DNA from 4 places in the Paenibacillus sp. FSL P4-0184 genome. Region 2 is predicted to be linked to each of the others. Evidence: predicted binding sites of a transcription regulator. Region 2 holds the regulator's gene; each other region holds the start of a gene.
The links. The regulator Rex, encoded in region 2, represses fermentation and respiration genes when NADH is low (regulators of the CRP and FNR family bind a similar motif). The targets are predictions, from matches to a motif close to TTGTGAAATATTTCACAA.

Region 1 (3,216 bases), 290 kb from region 2:
TTGAGAAAAATACGTAGTATAACAGATGATTTCACTCCACCGGCGCATGCTTGCACTACCTATCGATTGACATATGCCCGGCTGGAAGAGCTGGAGAGTATGACTTTTGAACACGTTCATTTGGAGAATAATATATTGTTCCCTAGGTTTCAGTGAAGATGAATAGTGTTCTAAAGAGTCCCTTAGGGGGCTTTTTTTATAGGGAATTATAGAATGTACAGAAAAGCGGATAACTCCGTTGAAAAAGGTAGAAGAAATGATCGTGAAAAATATGGGTAAGATCGATTGATGGATGGATGGCAGGCAGGTTGGCGGAAGGATGCTTAAACGCGGACTACGAGATAGCGCCGAATGAGCAAAAAGAGGGGAATAAAGGTTAGCTTTCAAAGTTTTTTGCCAATTTTTAATATCATTGGGGAGATAATTAAAGGTACTGAGAAGTAAGCTTATTATTACTTATTTGAGAACATGGCTTGTTTAAGTTATCCTTAAAAAGACAGTATACATAACTTTACAAGCCTGAGACGCTATATGGTCATTAGGCGGGACAAGGCGGTGCCAGGATGCCCATGCGATCTTTGTGGAAATTGATGTTAGGATTAGTCATTGTATTCATAATAGGTGGATGCTCTACTAACAATGACGGCAATAGTAATGCTAATAATGGTGTGGCAGGATCAGAGGGACCGACAATATCGATAAGGGTTGGTGATAATGAACTGCTTACTAAACCATCAGATAGGTTACTTAGTGGGAGTTATAGAAATGGAATATCGATCATGGAGCTACTGAAAGGTAGTAATGTTGTCACATTTGCTGAGGATAACTCAAGCATTGTTTCGGTAAAGGATTTTTCGCTAGAGGCGGGAATGGTTTGGGAGCTTCAGATGGGCGGTCAAATCATTGGGAATGCGGATTGGAATAATACTGTAGGGTATGATTCACAGCTAGTCTTCACCGCGAAGTCGAAGGACCATCAAGCACCACTTCAAACTGTAAGGCTGACCTTGAACGGTGGAAGTGTAGAAGTAGACTTGCATCATACGTATATTATGTTATTTAAAGAGGATTTAACTGTAAGAGATTTGCTCAAAAGCTGTAGCAGCGTACATTTGGCCGATGACAATAAAAAGGTGCTTTCCGTCGACGATTATACTCCTCTTAGTAATGAAGAATGGAAGCTGAAGGTGAACGGAAAACAACTACTCGATGATGGAATGGATATGAAGCTCAGGGCTCAAGATGAATTGGAGATTTTATTGACTTTACGCTAAAAAATCGTACATTAAGCCAGATCAACGGTTGTTCAGAATCGTTAATCGGGCTTTTTATGTGGAAAAGATATCTAACAATTATCAGTACACTAAAGTGTGAAAATATTCACAATTGAAGTGACTGCAATCACAATGACGACTTGAATTTGAACCGTATAATTCCAATATGTAGAAGAGAAATTGATCAGGTATTCATAAGCTTGAGGAGGCACCTAACCATGACAACGATAAGAGAAAAACTAGTATTAGTCGGCAACGGTATGGCAGGCATAGGTACGATTGAGCAGATATTGAAGCTGGGTGGAGCTTATGACATCACGGTTTTTGGAAGTGAACCTCACCCCAATTACAATCGGATCATGTTGTCTTATGTTCTTGAAGGAAGTAAGAGCCTTAATGATATCATCCTAAACGACTGGAATTGGTATGAAGACAATAATATAACTCTACACACGGGAACAACGGTCACACGAATTGATGAAGGCTCGAAGCAAGTTGTTACGGATAGTGGGATGATAGTCCCCTACGACAAGGTAATTATTGCGACAGGCTCGAATTCGTTTATTTTACCTGTACCTGGCAGTGATAAAGAGGGCGTTGTAGGATTCCGGGACATTTCAGACTGTGATGCGATGCTGGCAGCGGCCAAACAATACAGCAAAGCAGCTGTTATCGGCGGAGGTTTGCTTGGGTTGGAAGCGGCAAAAGGTCTTGTGAACCTTGGTATGGATGTTACCGTAGTTCATTTGATGGAAGATCTGATGGAGCGTCAGCTTGATCGGAATGCCTCCTCGATGCTGCAAGCTGAGCTGGAGCGTCAAGGCGTGAAATTTGCTATGGGCAAACAAACGGTAGAATTGAGCGGGGAACAGAGAGTAAGTGGATTGCGTTTTAGTGATGGCAGTACGCTTGCTGCAGATTTTGTGGTAATGGCTGTTGGAATCAAACCGAACGTGACATTGGCAAAACATAGCGGAATCTCCGTAAATCGTGGGATCGTGGTGGATGATTATTTGCAAACTTCCATGCAGAATGTATATTCCATCGGCGAATGTGCTGAGCATCGCGGTATGTGTTACGGACTGGTGGCTCCACTATTTGAACAAGGCATGGTTCTAGCTAAACATTTATGTGGTAGCGATACCAAGCCTTATGAAGGTTCGATTGTTTCCACGAAGCTTAAAATATCTGGGGTGGATGTATTTTCTGCAGGTGAGTTTTTGGATTCTACTGAACACACTGTGATCTCAAGCAAAGATGAATGGAAGAAAACTTATAAGAAAATTTTGCTCAAAAATAATGTGATTGTCGGTGCGGTCTTATTCGGTGATGTGACGGAGTCTGCGAATCTTCAAAAGTTAGTAAAACAAGGCGCAGTAATGACCGATGAGATTTATACGGAGGTTATGGGAACAGGCTGCTGCGGTGGCGGAGCTAAGAAGAGCACATCCGTGGAAGCAATGGCGGACGAAGAAATTGTCTGCGGCTGCAATGGTGTAACTAAAAAAGCGATCGTAGATGCTGTTACTGAACATGGTTTTACTACTGTGGATGAGATCAAAGCATGCACTGGCGCTACTCGCTCTTGTGGTGGTTGTAAACCCGTAGTAGAACAAATCCTGCAATTTGTCTTAGGTGACAGTTTCCAGCAAGCTGCTAAGCAAGGTATTTGTGGGTGCACAACGCTTAGCCGTGATGAAATTGTTGCTGAAATTACAGCTAAAGGTCTTAAAACAACAAAAGAGGTCATGAATGTACTCGGTTGGAAACAAGAGGAAGGCTGCTCTAAGTGTCGTCCGGCGATTAACTATTATCTAGGGATGATGAACCCTGATACCCATCAAGATGAGAAAGAATCCCGATTTGTAAATGAAAGAATGGGTGCGAATATTCAAAAAGATGGAACCTACACCGTGATACCTCGCATGTATGGTGGGGTAAC
Region 2 (3,216 bases):
CCGTTCCTGTTGATGTTAGTACTCAGCTTAAGGAGCTGTTTTTCGACAAGAAGAAAAGTATCGTACTAACTTCGGCGACACTCTCTGTCGATAAATCTTTCCAGTTTATGATTGATAATCTCGGACTTAATGAAGCTGCGGAAGAGGGGCGTCTGATGACATCACTCCTGCCTTCTCCCTTTAAGTATCGGGAGCAGGCGCTGTTAGTTATTCCGCGGGATTTCCCAAGTGTGAAGGGTAGTGTAGGCGATGCCCGATTTGTCGATACACTCGTACAGTCACTAGCAGAAGCAGCTATTACAACACGTGGGCGGATGCTTGTCCTGTTTACTTCTTACAAGATGCTACGCCAGGTTTACGATCCTCTGAAAGAGGCTCTAGCCTCACAAGAGATCACGGTGTTAGGTCAAGGCGTGGAGGGGGGCAGCCGTAGCAAGCTGATCCGCCGTTTTCAGGACAGTGCAGCTTCTGTACTGTTAGGAACAAGCAGCTTTTGGGAGGGTGTAGATATTCCAGGTGAAGCATTAACATGCTTGGCCATCGTGAGACTCCCATTTCAACCGCCAAACCACCCCCTAGCGGAAGCGAAGTCTGAGTTATTACAAGCCCAGAAAAAGAATCCGTTTATGAAGTTGTCTGTTCCTCAGGCGGTTATTCGCTTCAAGCAAGGATTTGGGAGGCTGGTACGGACAGCGCAAGATCGGGGTATTGTTATTGTGTATGACACAAGGGTGATCGAATCTCACTATGGGAAGTATTTCCTCTATTCGTTGCCTGGCCCGAAAATGGAGCATATGCTTACGGATCAAATGGTTCCTCGTATAGCGGAGTGGTTGGAAGACGGAGGCGTTTCTTGAAAAGAACGTCATCGATCTTATTAATCACTCTACAAGGAAGGGCGGTATAAGAATACCGCTCTTCCTTGAGACGAGGTGCAGATATTTCGATAGGATTTGAACAGAATATCACTTAAATTAGGAGGTAAATTATGAAATCGGATAAAATATCAGAAGCCGTTGTTCGCAGACTTCCTGTGTACTTGCGTTTCTTGAATGATCTCCAGAAACGTGAAATATTAACCGTTTCCTCACAAGAACTAGGACAAAAACTTGATTTGAATCCTGCTCAAATTCGTAAAGATTTAGCTTATTTTGGAGACTTTGGTAGAAAAGGTATCGGGTATGACGTAACTTATCTTATTGAAAAAATCCGTCATATTCTGAAGCTGGATCAACAATTGAATGTGGCTTTAGTAGGTGCCGGTAACCTTGGACATGCATTATCTAATTACAATGCTTATCTGAAAGATACTATGAAGATTACCGCTATATTTGACTCCTATGCACCTAAGGTAGGGCGGAAAATCAACTCTCTTACCGTTCAACCGATGGAGGAGCTTGGTCAGACGATTCGTGAGCAAGGTATTCGAATTGGGATAATTACTGTGCCTGATTCAGAAGCGCAGAATGTAGCAGATATTCTCATTGAGTCTGGCATCGAGGCGATTTTGAATTTTGCACCAGTGATTCTAAAAACACCATCGAATATCCGGGTTCATGCTGCCGATTTTACAACGGATTTGCAAAGCCTTGCTTATTATTTGAAAGACGGAAAGGAAGAAACCGGAAATGAAGAGCAGTAAAACGATTATTAAGGGCGGGCGTTTTCTTATTCCGGGAACGGATGAGCCGGTTCTGAATGGATATATGACTATTGAAGATGATTTGATCACTTACATAGGAAAAGAAGAGCCTTTAATGGAAGATGATGTGCAAGTTGTTGATGGCAGTCGTCTGCTGTTTATGCCAGGTCTGGTAAACACACATGGCCATGCGGCAATGTCATTGCTTCGTGGTTATGGAGATGATTTAGCACTTCAGGTGTGGCTTCAAGAGAAGATGTGGCCGATGGAAGCGAAATTCACTGGAGAAGATGTATACTGGGGAACCTCCTTGTCGGTACTGGAAATGCTAAAAGGTGGTACTACAACCTTCTTGGATATGTATGATCATATGGATCGAGTAGCAGAGGTAGTCGAATTATCAGGCATCCGTTCCGTATTGATGAGAGGCGTAATCGGATTATGCCCAGAGGAAGTACAAAATCACAAGCTTGCGGAAGCGATTTCTTTTGCACGAAATTGGCATGGTAAGGCTGATGGTAGAATTACGACGATGATCTCGCCACACGCCCCATATACTTGCCCACCGGACTTCTTTGTTAAGTTTGTTCAAGCGGCACATGATTTGGATTTACCGATGCATACCCATATGTCCGAGACCAAACGCGAAGTGGAGCAGAATGTGGTGGATTACGGACTTCGGCCAGTAGCGCATTTAGAGAAGCTTGGAATGTTCACACGTCCGTCTATTGTTGCACATGGCGTTCATTTGAATGATGAAGAGATCGAGATACTGGCGCGTCATGATGTAGGCGTGTCTCATAACCCAGGAAGTAATCTGAAACTTGCTAGTGGAGTGGCTCGGGTTACGGATCTTCTAAAGGCTGGTGTGAAGGTATCACTGGGTACAGATGGTGCGGCAAGCAATAATAACCTGGATATGTTTGAAGAGATGCGTCTTGCAGCCCTCATCCATAAAGGTGTAAGTGGTGATCCGACGGCTGTTCCAGCTCCGGAAGCGCTGCGTATAGCTACAGAGTATGGCGCAAAGTCTATCTTTTTAAATGATGTGGGTAGACTCGCTGTTGGCATGAAAGCGGACTTTATCGCGATTGATATAGACCAGCCGCATTTGCTACCACACACAGATCTGTTGTCTCATGCTGTATACTCTGCCAGTGCCAAGGATGTTGAGCATGTATGGGTGAATGGTAAACAGGTTGTAAAACACGGAGAATGTGTAACGCTAGATGAGGAAGCAATCCGTCGTAAGGCACAAGAATCATTTGATGGACTGCTTAAACGGTAGTCTAAGATCATAACGAATAACTGAAAGGCTGTGACTTTCTGCGATTGCAAAGTTACAGCCTTTTGTGTTTCTGATAATTAGATCATTGAATTGGATATGAAACTTTGGATAAACACACAGGTGTGTTATATAATCAAAAAAGATATATTACTAGAAAGGGAGCTGTACCTTGAAGAAAAGGAAAAAATGGATCCTCCTGGGGTCAGTTCTGATTCTGCTCCTTCTGTTCGGACTTATCCAGTTCTATGCTTATATTATGAAAGATCAATGGAACGAGCGAGATATC
Region 3 (3,216 bases), 2.1 Mb from region 2:
AATTCAAAAGCAACACCACGTGCAATCAAAGCTAATAAAGCAAAGACAAAGGGAATGTAAAATCCGCTAAACAACGTTGCATACCACTCAGGGAAAGCCGCAAACATTGCACCTGCAGCAGTAATTAGCCATACCTCGTTTCCATCCCAGAAGGGTCCGATCGAGTTAATCAGAATCCGGCGCTCTGTATCATTCTTAGCGAGAATTTGTGTTTCCATCCCTACGCCGAAATCGAAACCCTCCAGGAAGAAGAACCCTATAAACAGAACTGCAATGAGCACAAACCACAATTCATTAAGAGACATCATTGGGCGCCCTCCTCGTTATATGGATCATGCGAATCCCCGTGATCGTTATCCATCGCATAAGGACCTTTTTTAATCACTTTCATAAACAAACCAATTAGAACTAATCCGAGAATGGCGTAAATCGCTGTAAAGGAAATAACAGAGAATAGAACCTGACCACTCGTAATATTAGGCGACACACTGTCTTCCGTTGTCATCAGTCCGAATACCGTCCATGGCTGACGCCCGAATTCGGTCATGACCCAACCCGCTGTATTCGCGATTGGAGGAAGCAATAGTCCCCATAACATAAACCGCATAAACCAAGTGTTTGGACGGTCCATCTTTTTGCGCCACATTAAATACATTGCGTACATACCCAGTACAATCATCAATGTTCCTGCTAGAACCATGATCCGGAAACTCCAGAATGTCGTACGTACAGGCGGGATATAGTCACCGGGGCCATAGGTTTGCTCATACTCAGCTTGCAGTTCAAGCATACCTTTAACTTCACCGGAAAATTTACTGTATGAAAGGAAGCTCAGCATATACGGAATTTGAAATTCTCCAGTACTTTCTTGCTTCTCAGGATCAATGTTTGCCCATACGGTCCAAGGTGCCGGGTCTCCACTCTTACCCCACAATCCTTCTGAAGCCGCCATCTTCATAGGTTGAGTCTCAACCAAATACTGTGCTTGCGCATGGCCTGCCACGGCTACACCAATAGAAGAAATGATACCTACGATTGCTGCAATTTGAAAAGATTTCTTAAAGAAAGATACATCTTGTTTCTTCAATATCTTATACGCACTAATACCCGTTACAAGGAAGGCGCCTGTTGCATACGCAGCAAGAACCGTGTGCGGGAATTCAACCAGCAATTGTCCATTCGTAATGAGCGCGAAGAAATCATTCATTTCTGCACGTCCATTATTTATCTCAAATCCCACAGGGTGCTGCATAAAGGAGTTCGCTGCTAGAATCCAGAAAGCGGATAACATCGTACCAAATGCTACCAGCCAGATGGATAACAAGTGCACTCTTTTGGACACTTTGTCCCAGCCGAATATCCAGATGCCAATAAAAGTAGACTCCAGAAAAAAGGCTGCCAATGCTTCAACTGCAAGCGGAGCCCCGAAGACATCACCCACAAAACGTGAATAATCAGACCAGTTCATCCCGAACTGAAATTCCTGCAAAATACCTGTAACTACCCCTACTGCAAAGTTGATGAGAAACAGCTTTCCCCAGAACTGTGCCATTCTTTTGTACTCTTCATTGCCTTTTCTAACGTACATGGTCTCCATGATCGCAATCAAGAGCGCTAGTCCGATTGATACCGGTACAAAGAAATAGTGGAATATTGTCGTCGACGCAAATTGTATACGCGACAGCATTACTGTATCCATATTTTTCCCTTCCTTCTCCCCTTTTCGTTAATTATATTGTGTCAAAAATTTAGACGTCGTTTTGTGATAAATGTCACACAAAGGGGTACTTTTAACGGTGAAATTCAAATGATTTGTGACAAAAATCACAATTTACCTTAAAAAAAGCAAAAAAAATAAGACGGTTTGACCGTCTTGAAGTTGTTCACTGCTCTATAACAAGCTTGACTCATAAAGGCATTGGTTAGGTAATGGAAATACCCTTCTTCAGCGATTTGAGATCGCCATTCGAATTAAGCAATTGTGGTAGCATCTTCGTGCTGCGAACCATTGGAGAGTCACATAGACGGCAAGAAGGCGCATGTTCAAATGCGAAATTATCCCTCATCCATCCGTTGCATCCATCATTGGTACACGCCCAAATCGCGGTATTTTCTTCCGGTATTTCTTCCAAAGGTTTCTTCCGGTAGTTCATTGCCGTTCCTCCCATCCTGTAAGTCAATAGTGACTAACTAGATATAAAAAGACCGTCCCAACTTTCACAAGCTGGGACGGTTTCTTCTATTATTACAGTTTTACAACGTTTTCGGCTTGTGGTCCACGGTTGCCTTGAACAACGTTGAATTCAACGCGTTGGCCTTCGTCCAAAGTTTTGAAGCCGTCGCCAGTGATTGCGCTGAAGTGAACGAATACGTCGCTTCCGCCTTCAACTTCGATAAATCCGAATCCTTTTTCTGCGTTGAACCATTTAACTGTACCTGTTTGCATGTGTGTTACCTCCACAAATTTAAATTAATATGTTCTTTTTATCTTCAAACAAAGAAAAAATTCACACATTGAAAAAGGTTGTATTACCAAATATAACAGCCCTTTTCAATGCGAAAATTAGGGACTAAATGTATGATTGATATCATATTACCACACCTGATTAGCAAAGGCAAGCTGGCATCCGTATATATCCGTTTCTACCCTAATAAGTATTACCTTCCAATGTAAGGGTTGCCAGTCAGCCCAAAATTGATTAAATCAGCTTATAATTGCCATATTTATCAAAACTTTAGAAGAAATAGATCCCCGATAGCGATACAGAGTATCGCTATTTCAGGAAGCTCTACCTTCTCAACTGAAGGGGTAGTCCGCTCTACTTGTCATTACTGCTATATCATTATATGCCGACTTCCAGCATATTATTCCTCTGGTTTTTCAAGAAGTTTTACTGTAGTCTGATTGACTTTCCCATTTCGATAATAGGTAATCTTCAGATCCTCACCAATCTTCGTCTGATTATATAAATACTTGCGAAGGGAAAGCGTGGATGTAATCGGTTCATCATTAAATTTCGTAATTACATCATTGAACTGTATTCCCGCTTCTTGTGCAGGTCCAACAGCATCCAGAACGACAACCCCATCCTTAACATTGTTCGGTAGGTTCAGTTCCTTGCGTTGGTCCTCTGCGAGAGGAATGTAAGGATTGTTTAAATCTACCGAATATACGCCTAAGTAGGAACGGGCAATCCGCCCTTTCTCAGCCAGTTC
Region 4 (3,216 bases), 170 kb from region 2:
CTAGTACTAGTCCAAGAGCATTGCATACTGCGCAGATTTTACGAGGAAATCGGAGTTTACCGATTCAACAGCAAGCTTCATTAATGGAAATTAACATGGGCATTTGGGAAGGAATGAACACAGATCAGATTGAACAAGAATATCCATTACAGTACACCCATTTTTTCACCAGACCTGATCTTTTTATTCCTCTAGCCCCAGGTGAGACCTATAGTCAGCTTGAACAAAGAGTAACGCCGACTATTGAGCGTATCATTAACGATAATGAAGGACATGAGGTACTTATTGTCACGCATCGGATGACCCTGAAAGTAATTATGGCTCATTTTCTCAATAAATCATTGCAGGAATTAGGGGAACTACCGGATATTCTCTCTACAGCATTGTGTAAAGTAACCCTAACTGACAACCATACAACCATCGATCTGTACGGCGATACTTCACATTATCAATGAATCCTTCTCAAAAATAAAAAAGGAAACTCCGATTTAAATGGGGTTCCCTTTTTAGACTTGAATTTTAAATTTCCACACTTTTGATTGTAAAGCTGCGGACCTTCATCCATTTTCCTGAAATAAATTCGTCAATTGTTTTCGTCTTCGGTCTAACACAAAAACGATGCTTGCTCCCTTTATCAAAACCAACCGCTTCAAAAATCAGGCCGTCACCTATTTGCTCCTTAAAAAACACTTGCTTAAGTCCCAATCTATTTAACATTTCAAGTTTTACACTTTCGATATATGTGCGTGAATACTCCTTAGACATATGTGTTCCTCCTAGTAGTGGTAGTAATATTATAAGTTCAATATTAAGAAAATCAACTGAAGATCACATAATCACAAAAAGAAAAAAGCCAACCCATAGTCTATGGATTGGCTTCTACTGTATAAGTTGATTACGAAATTATTTAACTTCTGTTGTTCCAGTCACTTTTCCATCAATAACAGCTGATGTTTTCAGATCTTCGCTTGCGAAGTAGAGGTTACCATCAATAGTGGCGGTTTCAGGCAGAGTAAAGCCTTTCGCTTCTACATAAACATCGCCTTTAATCGTTCCGCCTTCAACTTTCAAATTCTCACTTTGTACTGTAAACTTTGGTACGGTTAGTGTATAAGTAGCAGTGATCTTGTGATCAGCATCTTGCGAATAAAGGGCAATCTTACGGTAGATGTCGCCATCTGCGGCTCCTTTATTACGGAATTCTCCAGCTACAACAACCTCATCAGGAATCGTTACATCATTTAGAATCGCAACAATCCAGTTTCCATCTTTGCTAACAGCCTTAGTAAATGCATCTGCTTGATTCACGATCGAAGCTGTAGTGACAGCATCTGTCTGCTCAGCAGCCGGAGCTGAAGTTGCCGCCGAATTGTTTGCTTTATCCTCATTTGCTCCACAACCTGCCAATACTGCTACCGAAACCCCAGCCACTAAAATCATTTTAAATAGTCTCATTTTCGATTCCCCCTAATTTTGATTATGAATTAATTATATATTAAAATTCTTAATAATTAAGTGAATAATTTCACAAATTTGTGTCAGTATCTAAAGCGGTTTCACAGCGCGCGCTCTTCCCGATTAAGATTCGTTCCCATGAGTCACACCTCTTCTCGCTGACTGATTTAGGTTCTTAAATCTATTTACCCAAATTATAAAAATGAACACAAGCATCATTTGCTTCTTGGTATAAAGTCAATCGTTGACTCTTTTCAAGTGTTAATGATAATATTTGGAAATAAATATCTCAGCAAGGGAGAAGTTTACTGGTGAAAAAAACTACAATGAAAGACATCGCGCTACAAGCTAATGTCTCCGTTGCGACTGTAAGCTATGTTCTGAACCGCGTCGATAACCAAACCATTCCTGAGAAGACCCGCAATCAAATTCTGTCACTTGCCGAAGAACTTCATTACATTCCTAATCTAGCAGCCCGTTCGCTTGCCAATAAAAAAACGGGATTAGTAGGGGTACTTGTCCATAATTCTGCTTATATGCCAACTTGGAAACTCTATGCCCAATTCACATTTATTCGTGCTTTGGAACAGCGTTTAACGGATGCCGGATATCATACGCTGCTATATTCTCTTGGTACTGACCATCCTTCTCTGAATATCATCGTCGAAAGAAAGCTCGAAGCCGTCTTTCTGATCGATGTGCACGATGAATCCTTCTATTCGATTTCCAATCATTTTGTAGAAGGTATCCCCTTGATTTTGATCGACAGCATGATTGAAGATAAGCTGTTTAAGCAAGTTCTTTACAATTATCGTTCAGCTCTACAAAAGGTAATGCCGGAGGATCTTTCACAGGTTTGTTTAATTATGGAGAGCTTCAATAACTCCCTGCTCACTAACTTTATCCAAGATAGTCTTCCTTTACCTGAGAAAGCAATATTCAAAGTTCAAAATATGAAAGAATTGAATACAATCTTATCGGAGGGGATCTACAAAGAGGCCATAATTATTAATGAGTTTATCGGAAGTTGTGTTGAAAAATCCGGGGTATTCGCACGTCTTTCTGTTCTATGTACCTGTAATTGCCCAGAAATGCTTGGAGAAGACGTTCAGAAATTCATATTCACTGGGGATAAATCAGCCACTGCTTTTGAACTAATGCAGGAGTTATTACATCGTCCTGACTACTCCAAACAAGAGAATAATCGTTATTTTGTTGATTAATTTTTTTTCGATATTCACTTAAGCGTTTAAGTTGAGAGGAGAGTTACCCATGACAGATCCTGTATTAGCAAAACATGCATCCACCACCGCTCAATCCTATCCAACCCTTTGGGGAAACCGGAGATTTATGCTGCTACTCAGCTCCTATTCCATTTCTTTGTTTGGAAATACCTTTCACAGCATTGCTTTAAGTTTATGGGTACTTCAGACGACCGGAAGCGCTAAAATGATTGCCATTATTACGATAATCAATTTATTGCTCAGTTCTTTACTCGGATCGATAGGAGGCACACTCGCAGACAGGATCAATCGCAGAAGTATTATGTTAATCACTGATTTGATAAGCTGCGGTCTAGCAGTTACGCTTGCTTTGGCCATTTCCATGTCTTCTACATCATTCATTATCGTGGCCATATTAACGGGACTTACGACAGTCTCAGCATTATTCCAATCCCCTGCGTATCAAGCTTCAATTACCACTGTAGTTGGAAAAGAACATGTACAAAAAGCAGTCGGGATTCTGAACCTGTCAGAGAAT

Region 1: nirB (nitrite reductase large subunit NirB) is a predicted target of Rex. The motif match lies at 1,369-1,386, and genes of this name have one in related genera.
Region 3: MKY52_RS09375 (cytochrome ubiquinol oxidase subunit I) is a predicted target of Rex. The motif match lies at 1,813-1,830, and genes of this name have one in related genera.
Region 4: MKY52_RS19505 (polymer-forming cytoskeletal protein) is a predicted target of Rex. The motif match lies at 1,514-1,531, and genes of this name have one in related genera.

What each region holds. Positions count from the first base shown of each region.
Region 1 is NZ_JBBORN010000001.1:3,975,317-3,978,532, forward strand. It holds gene ric (iron-sulfur cluster repair di-iron protein) at 1-156, shown strand, start outside; gene MKY52_RS17360 (hypothetical protein) at 564-1,274, shown strand; gene nirB (nitrite reductase large subunit NirB) at 1,493-3,216, shown strand, end outside.
Region 2 is NZ_JBBORN010000001.1:4,270,282-4,273,497, forward strand. It holds gene dinG (ATP-dependent DNA helicase DinG) at 1-857, shown strand, start outside; gene MKY52_RS18745 (redox-sensing transcriptional repressor Rex) at 989-1,642, shown strand; gene MKY52_RS18750 (amidohydrolase) at 1,629-2,930, shown strand; gene MKY52_RS18755 (cell wall elongation regulator TseB-like domain-containing protein) at 3,100-3,216, shown strand, end outside.
Region 3 is NZ_JBBORN010000001.1:2,168,817-2,172,032, reverse strand. It holds gene cydB (cytochrome d ubiquinol oxidase subunit II) at 1-308, opposite strand, end outside; gene MKY52_RS09375 (cytochrome ubiquinol oxidase subunit I) at 305-1,699, opposite strand; gene MKY52_RS09370 (cold-shock protein) at 1,923-2,153, opposite strand; gene MKY52_RS09365 (cold-shock protein) at 2,246-2,446, opposite strand; gene MKY52_RS09360 (S1C family serine protease) at 2,866-3,216, opposite strand, start outside.
Region 4 is NZ_JBBORN010000001.1:4,441,700-4,444,915, reverse strand. It holds gene MKY52_RS19515 (histidine phosphatase family protein) at 1-455, shown strand, start outside; gene MKY52_RS19510 (hypothetical protein) at 520-765, opposite strand; gene MKY52_RS19505 (polymer-forming cytoskeletal protein) at 904-1,455, opposite strand; gene MKY52_RS19500 (LacI family DNA-binding transcriptional regulator) at 1,767-2,678, shown strand; gene MKY52_RS19495 (MFS transporter) at 2,728-3,216, shown strand, end outside.